DNA from 2 places in the Cupriavidus sp. UYPR2.512 genome. Region 1 is predicted to be linked to the other one. Evidence: riboswitches for the same ligand, from Rfam matches in the RefSeq annotation. Region 1 holds a riboswitch; the other holds the start of a gene.
What was found. A riboswitch is a leader RNA that binds a small molecule or an ion and turns the genes downstream of it on or off. The one in region 1 is predicted to bind glycine.
Positions count from the first base shown of each region.

Region 1 (5,641 bases):
TCAGCCGGGACGGCGCGCGTCTGTCTGCAGTGGCCGGTCCGCCGCCAAGCGGCAGGGACCGGCGCCGCCGGCGTCAGGCGCCGACGCTGGCCTTGTAGGCGTCGGCCGACATCAGGCCGTTGACGTCGTCGCCGTTGGCCGGCTTGAGCTTGAACAGCCACGCGTCGAAGGCGTCGGCGTTGACGCTCTCCGGGGCGGCCGTGGCGGCCTCGTTGACCGCGATCACTTCGCCGGCCACCGGGGCGTAGATGTCGGAAGCGGCCTTCACCGATTCCACTACCGCCAGCGCGTCGCCGGCACCGACCGACTTGCCCACTTCGGGCAGTTCCAGGAAGACGATGTCGCCCAGCGCATCCTGCGCGTGGTCGGTGATGCCGATGGTGAGCGTGCCGTCGGCTTCGACGCGTACCCACTCATGCGACTCGGTGTATTTGAGGTCAGCGGGGAAATTCATGAAGGTTCTCCGGATACAGATCTGTTTCTTGTTGGGTGATGCCTGCCCGGCGCAAGTAGCGAAAAGCGCCGGCAGGCGAGGGCGACCGTTGGTATGAGCCTCAGCTCACGAGTGCCTTGCCATTACGCACAAACGGCAGTTTAACCACAGTCGCGTTGAGTTTGCGGTCGCGGATCTCCACCTGCACGGTATCGCCCACGGCGACACCCTTCGGCAGGCGGGCAAAGGCGATGGACTGGGACAGCGACGGGCTGAAGGTGCCGCTGGTGATTTCACCGTCACCGGCCGCGGTGATCACCTTCTGGTGGGCGCGCAGGACGCCGCCCTTGTCGCGCAGGATCAGGCCGAGGAATTGCTGGCGCGAACCGGCCGCGGCCAGCGCCGCCTTGCCGGTGAAGTCGCGCTCGCTTTGCAGGTCCACCGTCCAGGCCAGGCCCGCATCCAGCGGCGAGGTGTTGATATCCATGTCCTGGCCGTACAGGTTCATGCCGGCTTCCAGGCGCAGGGTGTCGCGCGCGCCCAGGCCCGCCGGGCGCACGCCGGCGGCATGCAGCTTTTCCCAGACAGCGGCAACGTTCTCGGCCGGCACCACCAGTTCGAAGCCGTCTTCGCCGGTGTAGCCGGTGCGGGCCACCATGATCTCGCCGATGGCCGGGTCCTGGACCACGGCGGCGTTGAAGGGCTTGAGCGTGTCCGAAGGCTGGGTCGAGGGGAAGGTACTCCACACCCTGGCGCGGGCGTTGGGCCCCTGCACGGCGACGATGGCCAGAGGCTGCACGCCAGCAGGCGCAACATCTTCACGGCGCGGCGTGATGGTCACATCACTGCCGGTGGCGGCATTGCGCGCGCGGATCCATTCGATGTCGCCCAGCGCGGTGCTGGCATTGACCACCAGGCGGAAGCGGTCCTCGGCAAAAAAGTAGACGATCAGGTCGTCGATCACGCCGCCTTTCTCATCGAGCATGCAGGCGTAGAGCGCCTTGCCCGGGGTCTGCAGCTTGTCGACATTGTTGGCCAGCAGGCCGCGCAGGAAGCTGCGGGTATTGGCGCCGGTGAGGTCGACCACGCACATGTGCGACACGTCGAACATGCCGGCGTCGGTGCGCACAGCATTGTGTTCTTCGATCTGGGAGCCGTAATTGACCGGCATGTCCCAGCCGCCGAAATCAACCATGCGGGCGCCGAGGGCGCGGTGGATGGCGTTGAGGGGCGTGGCCTGGAGCGTCATGGAATCCTCGGGGCAGTCTCGGTTGGCGAAAACAAAAAAGGGCCATCCGCCGCAACGCTCGCCGCGCCTGAATGTGGCGTAGCAATCCGCTGCGGCGGATGACCCCTCTGTCCTCGATACCTGAGAGATTACAAGGCGGATCCTGATCGGACCCCGTCCTCGTGCGCCCCTTCGGTGGGCACGCTCGCCACGAATGGCGGGTGCCGCTCTCCAGAGTGCGGCATGCATCGTGTGCATATTGCATGCCGATCCGATCGGTCCGTGGTGCCTGAGAGTTTTCGGGTGATACCCCTTCGGCGGCGCAGGCGATGCGCGCTCTCCCGGTCGGATGCGCGCAATGTACGGGAGGCCCCGGCCTTTGTCAAACCAGCCAGGAGGAGCCTGCCGTACCTGCGGCGGCCTGGCTTACTTCTTCTTGTCGTCAGTGACAACGTTACCGATCACGCCGCCCACGGCCGCGCCACCCAGCGTACCCAGCGCACTGCCTTCGGTGAGGATGGCGCCGCCCACGGCACCCGCGCCTGCGCCAATGGCGGTGTTACGTTGCTTCGGGGTCATGTCCGAGCAACCGGCAAAGGCCGCGACGGTCACACCGATCAGGGTCACCTTGGTCAAAGTCTGCAGGGTTTTCATTATTGGCTCCGATGTGATGATTTAAGCATGTCAAGCCCGCCGCGCAGGCCGGGGACATATCAGTTAGAGCGTTGGCTTGCGCGATTGGCTCCGGCCTTTACGAAGTGTTACGCCGGTGACACAACCGGCCCCGTCAACGCGGTTTGCGCTGACTGACCTGCCGCGGCCAGCGTGTTAACATCGCCAGCTTTGCCGCCGCGCCCGTTTTGGGGTGCTGGCGTGTCCCGCCTGGCCTTCCGCTGTTCCTGCTGATTTCGCTGCCTCCAACCGCATCCCTCGCATGACCCATGGCCTGAACCCCGCCCAATCCGAAGCCGTCCGCTACCTGGACGGCCCTTGCCTGGTGCTGGCCGGGGCGGGCTCCGGCAAGACCCGGGTGATCACGCAGAAGATTGCGCATCTGATCGAGGACAAGGGTTTCGAGCCGCGCCATATCGCCGCCGTCACCTTTACCAACAAGGCCGCCAAGGAGATGCAGGAGCGCATCGGCAAGCTGATGGAGGGCAAGACAACGCGCGAGGGCAAGCGCATCCCGCTCAAGCAGCTGACGGTCTGTACCTTCCACTCGCTCGGGGTGCAGATCCTGCGCATGGAGGCCGAACACGTCGGCCTGAAGCCGCAGTTTTCGATCATGGATTCGGACGACTGCTTCGGCCTGATCCAGGAGCAGCTGGGCACCACCGACAAGAAGCTGATCCGCGGCGTGCAGGGCACGATCTCGCTGTGGAAGAACGGCATGGTCGATCCGGAGGCAGCGATCGCGCAGGCCGCCAATGCCGACGAGCACCAGGCCGCGCTGGTCTACCGCAACTACGTGGCCACGCTGCACGCCTACCAGGCGGTGGATTTCGACGACCTGATCCGCCTGCCCGCCGAGCTGTTCGCGCGCAATGAAACCGTGCAACTCAAGTGGCAGAACCGCCTGCGCTACTTCCTGGTCGACGAATACCAGGACACCAACGCCTGCCAGTACCAGTTGCTCAAGCTGCTGGCGGGCGGCTCGCACCTGCGCGCGCCGGCCTTTACCGCGGTCGGCGACGACGACCAGGCCATCTATGGCTGGCGCGGCGCCACGCTGGACAACCTGCGCGGGCTGCAGACCGATTTCCCGGACCTGAAGGTGATCAAGCTGGAGCAGAACTACCGCTCCACGGTGCGCATCCTGGAAGCGGCCAACGCGGTCATCGCCAACAACCCCAAGCTGTTCGACAAGAAACTGTGGAGCGAGCACGGCATGGGCGACCCCATCGCCATCCACCCGATGAACGACGAGGAGCACGAGGCCGAGTCGGTGGTGTTCCGCCTGTCCGCGCACAAGTTCGAGCGCCGCGCGCAGTTCCGCGACTACGCCATCCTGTATCGCGGCAACCACCAGGCGCGGCTGTTTGAGCAGATCCTGCGGCGCGAACGGATTCCCTATGTGCTGTCGGGCGGCCAGAGCTTCTTTGACAAGGCCGAGATCAAGGACATCTGCGCCTACCTGCGCCTGATTGCCAACCCCGACGACGATCCCGCCTTTATCCGCGCCATCACCACGCCGCGCCGCGGCGTGGGCAACACCACGCTGGAAGCACTGGGCACCTTTGCTGGCCAGGCCAAGGTGTCGCTGTTCGAGGCCGCGATGATGGGCGGCATCGAAGGCAAGCTGCAGCCGCGCCAGCTGGAGCCGTTGCGCGTGTTCTGCGAATCGATGGTGCGGCTGGCCGACCGTGCGGCCAGGGATCCGGCCACCGTGGTGCTGGACGACCTGATGCAAGGCATCCACTACGAGGCCTACCTGTATGACAGCTTCGACGAACGGCAGGCGCAGTCGCGCTGGACCAATACGCTGGAATTCCTGGACTGGCTCAAGCGCAAGGGCACCAAGCCCGAAGGCGCCGAGGGCGAGGAAGCCACCGGCTTCGACAATGCCGACGGCTTCGGCAGCGAAGGCAAGAACCTGCTCGAGCTGACCCAGACCGTGGCGCTGATGAGCATGCTGGAAGGCCGCGAGGAAGATCCCGACGCGGTGCGGCTGTCCACACTGCATGCGTCCAAGGGGCTGGAGTATCCGCACGTGTTCCTGGTCGGCGTGGAAGAAGGCATCTTGCCGCACTGCCGCGAAGACGAGGACATGAGCGACGAAAAGATCGAGGAAGAGCGGCGGCTGATGTATGTCGGCATCACCCGCGCCCAGCGCAGCCTGCATGTCAGCTGGTGCAAGAAGCGCAAGCGCGCGCGCGAGACCTACTCGTGCCAGCCTTCGCGCTTTATCGGCGAGATGAAGCTGGAGGAAGCGCCTGCGCCGGTGGATGAAACCCCGGCGATGAGCCCCAAGGACCGGCTCGGCGCGCTCAAGGCGCTGCTGGGAACCGGCGCCAAGACAGCCCCGGGCTGAACCGGCGCTACAGTCCCGATACAAAGGCCTACCAGGCTGACAAGACGCCGGATGCGGACGTGCCTAGTATGGCGGCTGTGCTGCTCGCGCCGTTTGCGCGGGTGGCGCCGCGGCAGGCCCGCCCTGTCTGCCTGCTGCGCCGGACGTCTCGTTCGGAACTTCCCTGTTATTCGGCCCCCGGCGCGTGAAGCGTGCGAGGGCGTTTTTTTGCGGCGGCTGCGAACCTACCGCTGCGGTCCGCCCGGCGGCGGCATCAGCGCGCCCGCGGGCGGCAGGCCCAGCCAGCGCGCGGCTTCGGGCGAGGCGCGCAGGCGCCGCCGTTGTGCTGCGTCGAGGCTGTCGTCCAGCGCCAGCCAGCGTTCGCGCAGCGCGCGGCGGTCCTGCTCCAGTGCATCGCGCAGCCGGTCCATGGCCTGCGCGCGCGGCCGCAGCGGCGCGTCGGGGGTTTCGTCGGCAGTCTCGCGCAGCAGGCGCGCGTGCCGTGCTGACCGACTGCCCGCAGCGCGCGCTGATCGACATCTGCGACAACGGCCCCGGCATCCCGCCCGACGAGCTGCCGCGCGTACTTGAGCCGTTCTACCGCGTCGAGTCCTCGCGCAGCCGCGCCACCGGCGGGGGTCGGCATGGGGTTGTCGATCGCGGCCGACATCGCCGCGCGCCATGGCGGCGAGCTGACCCTGAGCAACCGCCCCGAAGGCGGCCTGCGCGCGCGCCTGTCCTACCGCGCGGCTGACACCGCCAGCGTGACGTATTGCGAGCCGCGCTGCCCGTGCGTGAAGTCGAGCGGAAAGTCGCCCACGTCCACGCGCCCCTGCAGCGCCCGCCGCATCTCGGCCGCGCCGCTGCCGCGCAGGCCGGCCAGCGCGCGCGCCAGCCACGCCGCGCCGATATAGCCGGCCAGCGTGGCCGGCGACGGCGGCTCATCCAGGTATTGCTTCATGCGCGCCAC
Region 1 is NZ_KB903142.1:5,986-11,626, reverse strand. It holds gene gcvH (glycine cleavage system protein GcvH) at 74-454, opposite strand; gene gcvT (glycine cleavage system aminomethyltransferase GcvT) at 555-1,682, opposite strand; glycine riboswitch at 1,780-1,906, opposite strand; glycine riboswitch at 1,928-2,015, opposite strand; gene A3A5_RS0123555 (glycine zipper 2TM domain-containing protein) at 2,088-2,315, opposite strand; gene A3A5_RS0123550 (UvrD-helicase domain-containing protein) at 2,596-4,692, shown strand; gene A3A5_RS0123545 (hypothetical protein) at 4,917-5,102, opposite strand; partial or broken gene A3A5_RS42135 (ATP-binding protein) at 5,165-5,408, shown strand; gene A3A5_RS0123540 (ABC transporter substrate-binding protein) at 5,411-5,641, opposite strand, start outside.

Region 2 (5,641 bases), on a different contig from region 1:
GACCGGACCGCCCGACACCACATTGCCGCCGGCATCGCGCAGGTAACTGCCGGTGGCGCTGGAGCGGTCCTGCTGCCAGTAGGCGGCGGTGAACTGGGCCTGCAGCGTATTGGTGATGTCGTAGCCAAGCTTGAGCTTGAGCTGGTCCTGCACCGTGTGCGTGACGCCCTCGCTGTTCACGCCCATCACCACGCGGTCGCGGCCGGTCTGGTCCTGGTCGAAGTAGGCGCCGGAGACCGGCGTGTCCGCCGCGCCCGCGGGCCGGGTGGAGCGCGCCGCGGTATAGAAGCTCAGCGGCTGGCTCTTGCTGTCCTGCCGGTCCACGCTGACCAGCCACGAGAACGGCCCGACGCGGTCGCCCACATAGGCGTTGGCGTGGACCCCGTTGAAGTTGTCGTGCGTGCCGTACAGCCCGAAGCGCTGCGTGAACAGCTGCACACTGGCATCGCCCTCGAACTTCTGCGGCGTGCGCGTGGTGATCAGCACCGTCGCGCCCAGCGAGTTGCCGGGATACAGCGCCGAATACGGGCCGTACAGCACATCCATGCGCTCGATCTCGGCGCTGTTGACCAGCGACCAGCGCGGCGGGAAGCTGAAGTCCGAACCCAGCAGGTTGGACAGCAGCAGGCCGTCGGCATAGACCAGCCCCCGCGCCGACTGGCGCGAACTGGTGCTGCGCACCGAGATGATCGAGTTCATATCGCCGATGAAGCGCTTGCGTACGGCGAGGTTGGGCGCGTATTTGAGGGCGTCTTCCGTGTTCACCACATTGAAGTCGGCCATGCGGCGGCTGCTGATGCCGTAGGCTGGCGAGGGCGCGTTGGGCGGTATGGCCGGCGTCTCGCCGCGCTCTGACTTGGCCGAGACCACCACCTCCCGCAGCGGCGCGGGCGCGTCCACCGCCTGCGCGGCGGCAACAGCGGGGCCCATCAGCACCGCCGAAACGGCCAGCGCAATGCGATTTTTCTTCACCGGGAAACCTTCTTGTCGTCTTTTTGGCTCGCCCCACCTGAGCGCAGCATACGGCGCCTCTCCCCGAGAGCGAGCGCTGACATTTTATGGGGCATGGGGATGCAGGCCGATGCGACATAGCGACGCGGGCTGCCGGGCCATATTCGCCCATATCCGCGTTAACCCGTATATCCAATACAGGGCCTAGTCTCTAAATTGCCACGACTGGCCTCAAGCCAGCGTGATGCAGGGAGAGACTGCGCGCGGCGCCCGCCGCGGACAGCGCCGAAGGAGCAACCGCCCCGGAAACTCTCAGGCAAAAGGACCGGCATCACCAGTCAGTGCACTCTGAAGAATGCCGGACACTATCGTCCGCCGGCATACCGAAGGAGCAAGCGCGCCCCGCCCTCGCGGCCGGGTGTCGTGAATCTCTCAGGTCCAGAACAGAGGGGGCGTCCGCCACGCATATTGCGTCCGGGCTCCCACCATCGACGTTCCTGGAACCTGCAGATCATGAAATCAATCGCTGTCATCGGCGGTGGCATCACGGGTGTCACCACTGCCTACGCGCTGGCCCGGCGCGGATTCTCCGTCACGCTGTTCGAACGGCACCGCTATGCCGCCATGGAGACCTCGTTCGCCAACGGCGGCCAGTTGTCGGCCTCCAACGCCGAGGTCTGGACGCATTGGTCGACCATCGTCAAGGGCATGAAGTGGATGCTGCGCAACGACGCCCCGCTGCTGGTCAATCCCCGGCCGAACTGGCACAAGCTGTCCTGGTTCGCCGAGTTCATCGCAGCGATCCCCCACTACCGCCGCAACACCATCGAGACCGCGCGCCTGGCCATCGCGGCGCGTGAGCACCTGTTCGCCTGGGCGGCGCAGGAAGGCATTGATTTCGACCTGAAGAAGGAAGGCATTCTCCATATCTACCGCGACAAGGCCGGCTTCGAGCATGCCGGCCGGGTATCGGCGCTGCTGGCGCAGGGCGGACTGGAGCGGCGCGCCGTGACGCCCGGGGAGATGCGCGCGATCGAGCCGACGCTGGCCGGGTCGTACTACGGCGGCTACTTCACCGAGAGCGATTCCACCGGCGACATCCACAAGTTCACCAACGGCCTGGCGGCAGCCATCGATCGACTGGGCGTGCGCTGCCTGTACGGCCAGGACGTGCGGGCGGTGAAGACCGACGGCAGGCGCGCCACCGTGACGGTGCAGGACGGCGCCGACACGGCCACCTCCAGCTTCGACGGCGCCGTGATCTGCGCCGGCACCGCCAGCCGCGCGCTGGCCGCGGGGCTGGGCGACCGGGTCAACATCTATCCGGTCAAGGGCTATTCGATCACGGTCAACCTGACCGACGAAGCCAGCCGCGCCGCGGCACCGGTGGTAAGCCTGCTCGACGACGAAACCAAGCTGGTCACCAGCCGCCTGGGCGACGACCGCTTCCGCGTGGCCGGCACCGCCGAGTTCAACGGCTACAACCGCGATATCCGCGCCGACCGCATCCGCCCGCTGGTGGAATGGGTGCAGCAGTGCTTCCCTGGCGTCAGCACGCGCAGCGTGGTGCCTTGGGCGGGCTTGCGGCCGATGATGCCGGACATGCTGCCGCGCGTGGGGCGCGGGCGTGCGGCATGCATCTTCTACAACACCGGGCATGGGCACTTGGGGTGGACTTTGTCGGCGGTGACGGCGGATTTGGTGGCGGGGGTCGTTGACAAGGCGCTGGGAACCGCGCCGGCTGCGGTACCGGGCGCTGCCCTGGCACTGGGCCAGGCCTGATGTTGCGGGGGTAAAGGGCTCAGGTAAGTAAGCCGCACGCGCATTTTCAAGAGTCAGCGATTTCTGAATCAGCTGCATGGATTCAAACTTCGCCCGCGCCTGGAAATGCGACGTCTCTCATCGATTCCCCGGTACCGACAGGAAATACTGGTGGCGTCATCGGATCACCGATGATCGGGTGTGGAAAGCCCGGATGTTTAAGGTGGACAGGCGTTGCGCTTGTAACGTGCAACGCCTGTGTGCTCGCACGAACCAAGCTGGTTCCCTGGCGGGCCGGGCGAGGCAGCCGCAAGGCTGGCCGGTTCCCCACCTTAGACCGGTCTTTCCACCCTCGCTGTCTGGCCCGCCGCCCTCATGTGGAAATGAGTGGCGCGCATTCACTAGTGGGGAATCAATGACAACGATCGATGAAATGACCAACGAATGTCTGCAGCAGGTTCGCGCAGGAATTGACGGTGTTCTCGTACTCCTGGATCACGAAAGCGAACGCTCGGAGGGCTGCTTCAGCGCGCTTTGCCTGCTTGGCATGGTGAAGACGCAGCTTGATGGGCTGATGACTGAACGACAGCGGCTGCAATAGCAGCTCGCGGGTGTGACGGTGACTCTGCACTGTCACACCTCGTCCTGCGGGAATCAGAACTGATACACCACCTGCAACCCAGCCGCCAACGCGGCCGTATGGAACGCCGCGGGCGGCATACCGACAAAACACGTCATACCAGACTGAGCCCAGCCGAGAGCCCAGTCCTCCGCGCAGTCCAATCACCGCCCCGGCCAGTTGAGTGCCGGCCAGCGTGTGGTAATCGGACCGAAGACCCTTCCGCAATCAATAGCCGGACTACAGACCAGTTTGCTGGACTGGAAATCCGGAATCATCCGGACTGGTGTTCTGCGCGGGGATTCCCACGCCGGGTAGGGCCACTGTTGGCCATGAGCGGTCGAAGCTGACCAGCTGTAGGAAACCGGAGTTAACCGGAGCAGGCGCGCTTTTGCTGACTGGAAAACCGGAACTGAGTGGACTGGCGTGCAGGCGCAGGCAGGGGTCATGCGGCGGGTAGGGCCGCTGTCGGCCATGAAGCGACTTTCGGCCCATACGTCTGCGAGACATTCAAATGGCAACTTCACTCAGCCAGGAGTCGTTCGTTCGCCGAAAAGCGGCGTCGCGTCACGGCATCCGCCGTTGAAACTGTGCGTAAGATGTCGCCTCTCGCGACCGCCGGACTTCGGCTAGCAGCCGCATTCGGAAATGCCCCGATGCACAATGGTCTCCCCTCCCAAACGTCGCCATGAGAAAAATCGCTGCTTTCGGCATCAACAGTTTGCGCGCGAAACCGTCGAACTCGGGGTCACAAATGCAGGAGCTACGTTGACATACGTCGATTGAGCTGTAAAGAAGATTGCAACGCATCTACAAATACTCGCACAGCCATCGTCTGTTCACGACCTTTTAGCAACGCAAGAGAGAATTCGGCGCTGTGGCTTAGAAACGCGGGATTTATCGCTCGCATCAGGTCTTGCTTGACCCACTGCAAGGCATAATGCTCCGGAAGGAAGCCGATAAAGTTGCCTGACAAAACGAGTGTCGCGACGGCTTCCATGTGATAGACGGTGGCCGCTACTTTAAAGTTGCTAGCGTCGCTCAGCTCCCTGGATTCGCGCATATAACCCCGCGCAACGTAATCCAGCTTCTGCAAATCCTCTGTGTTGATGTCACTCGGAGCCGATTTGAAAAGAGGGTGACGATGGCTGCAGTAAAGACGTAGATTCTCTGTGTAGAGTGGCAGGTACGTCAAACCGGGATTCATAATACGGAAGGGTCCGATGCCAACATGTATTTTCCGCTCAAGCACCGCGGCCTCGATCTCGTCTGGGGATTTGATCTCCATTTTCAAAAAGAGATCACCGCCTTTTTGCTTGACGGCGCGGATCGCATCCGTAATTTGAGCCTGCACGTCGGTGATGGTGTTATCTACAACGCCGATTGCCAACTCGCCGCTGATCTCATGACGTATGGCGCCGATTTCCGCCCGGAATTCTTCCACCGAGTTCAGCAAGCTCTCGGCCGCCTGATAAACAGAATGGCCCTCTTCGGTCAGATGGAAGCCCCGCCGACCGCGCTCGCATAGCCTTAGGCCCAGTCGCTTTTCGAGATCCGTCATGTGGGAGCTTATCGTGGACAAATTCATATTGAGTGCAGATTCCGCTGCTGAGAGACCTTTCAAGTCAGCAACCGTTTTGAATATGCGCAACAACCGTAGATCGACGTCGGTCATTCTGATCATACTAATACCCCTCCATCCGCTGTCCGTGGGCTTGCACTAGTGGCTCCTACAGCTTACGTCGTATCCCACGGACAGCCTAGCATGGCCACCGACCATGAATGGCAGATTGGGAAGGTTCGAGGAATCCAAAACTAAAGTTCGAGAAGTTCTGATTCAACATGTGGCACTCGCGTGCAAGACTAAATGGACGCCTCTGGCTGAGGGCCGGACCACAGCATCGGAGCGCTGGTTCCAGTCGTACTAACTGCGAGGACCTTACTCATGGAAGAAAATATGTTTGCGCCGGTCACCGGCACGGTGACGCCACGTTATGCAGGTTTGGCCACATTGATGCGGCTGCCACACATCGGGCTGATGGATGAGAACATTCCAGACGTGGATATCGGGTTAATCGGGGTGCCGTGGGATGGTGGCACCACCAATCGTCCGGGCGCGCGACATGGCCCTCGTCAGGTGCGTGATATCTCGACGATGGTGCGCAATGTAAATCGAAGCAGCGGCATCAAACCATTCGAGATCTGCAATTGCGCGGACCTAGGGGATACGCCTGTCAATCCGGTGGATTTGATCGATTCGATGAATTGCATCACCGCCTTCTATGACGCAGTATGCAAGGCTAATATTGC
Region 2 is NZ_KB903175.1:11,733-17,373, forward strand. It holds gene A3A5_RS0131740 (TonB-dependent receptor) at 1-972, opposite strand, end outside; glycine riboswitch at 1,190-1,289, shown strand; glycine riboswitch at 1,290-1,408, shown strand; gene A3A5_RS0131745 (D-amino acid dehydrogenase) at 1,420-2,733, shown strand; gene A3A5_RS0131750 (DUF1484 family protein) at 3,128-3,313, shown strand; gene A3A5_RS0131755 (LysR family transcriptional regulator) at 4,095-5,006, opposite strand; gene speB (agmatinase) at 5,277-5,641, shown strand, end outside.
Region 2: linked by a shared signal. The riboswitch ahead of A3A5_RS0131745 (D-amino acid dehydrogenase) and the one ahead of gcvT (glycine cleavage system aminomethyltransferase GcvT) in region 1 are both predicted to bind glycine.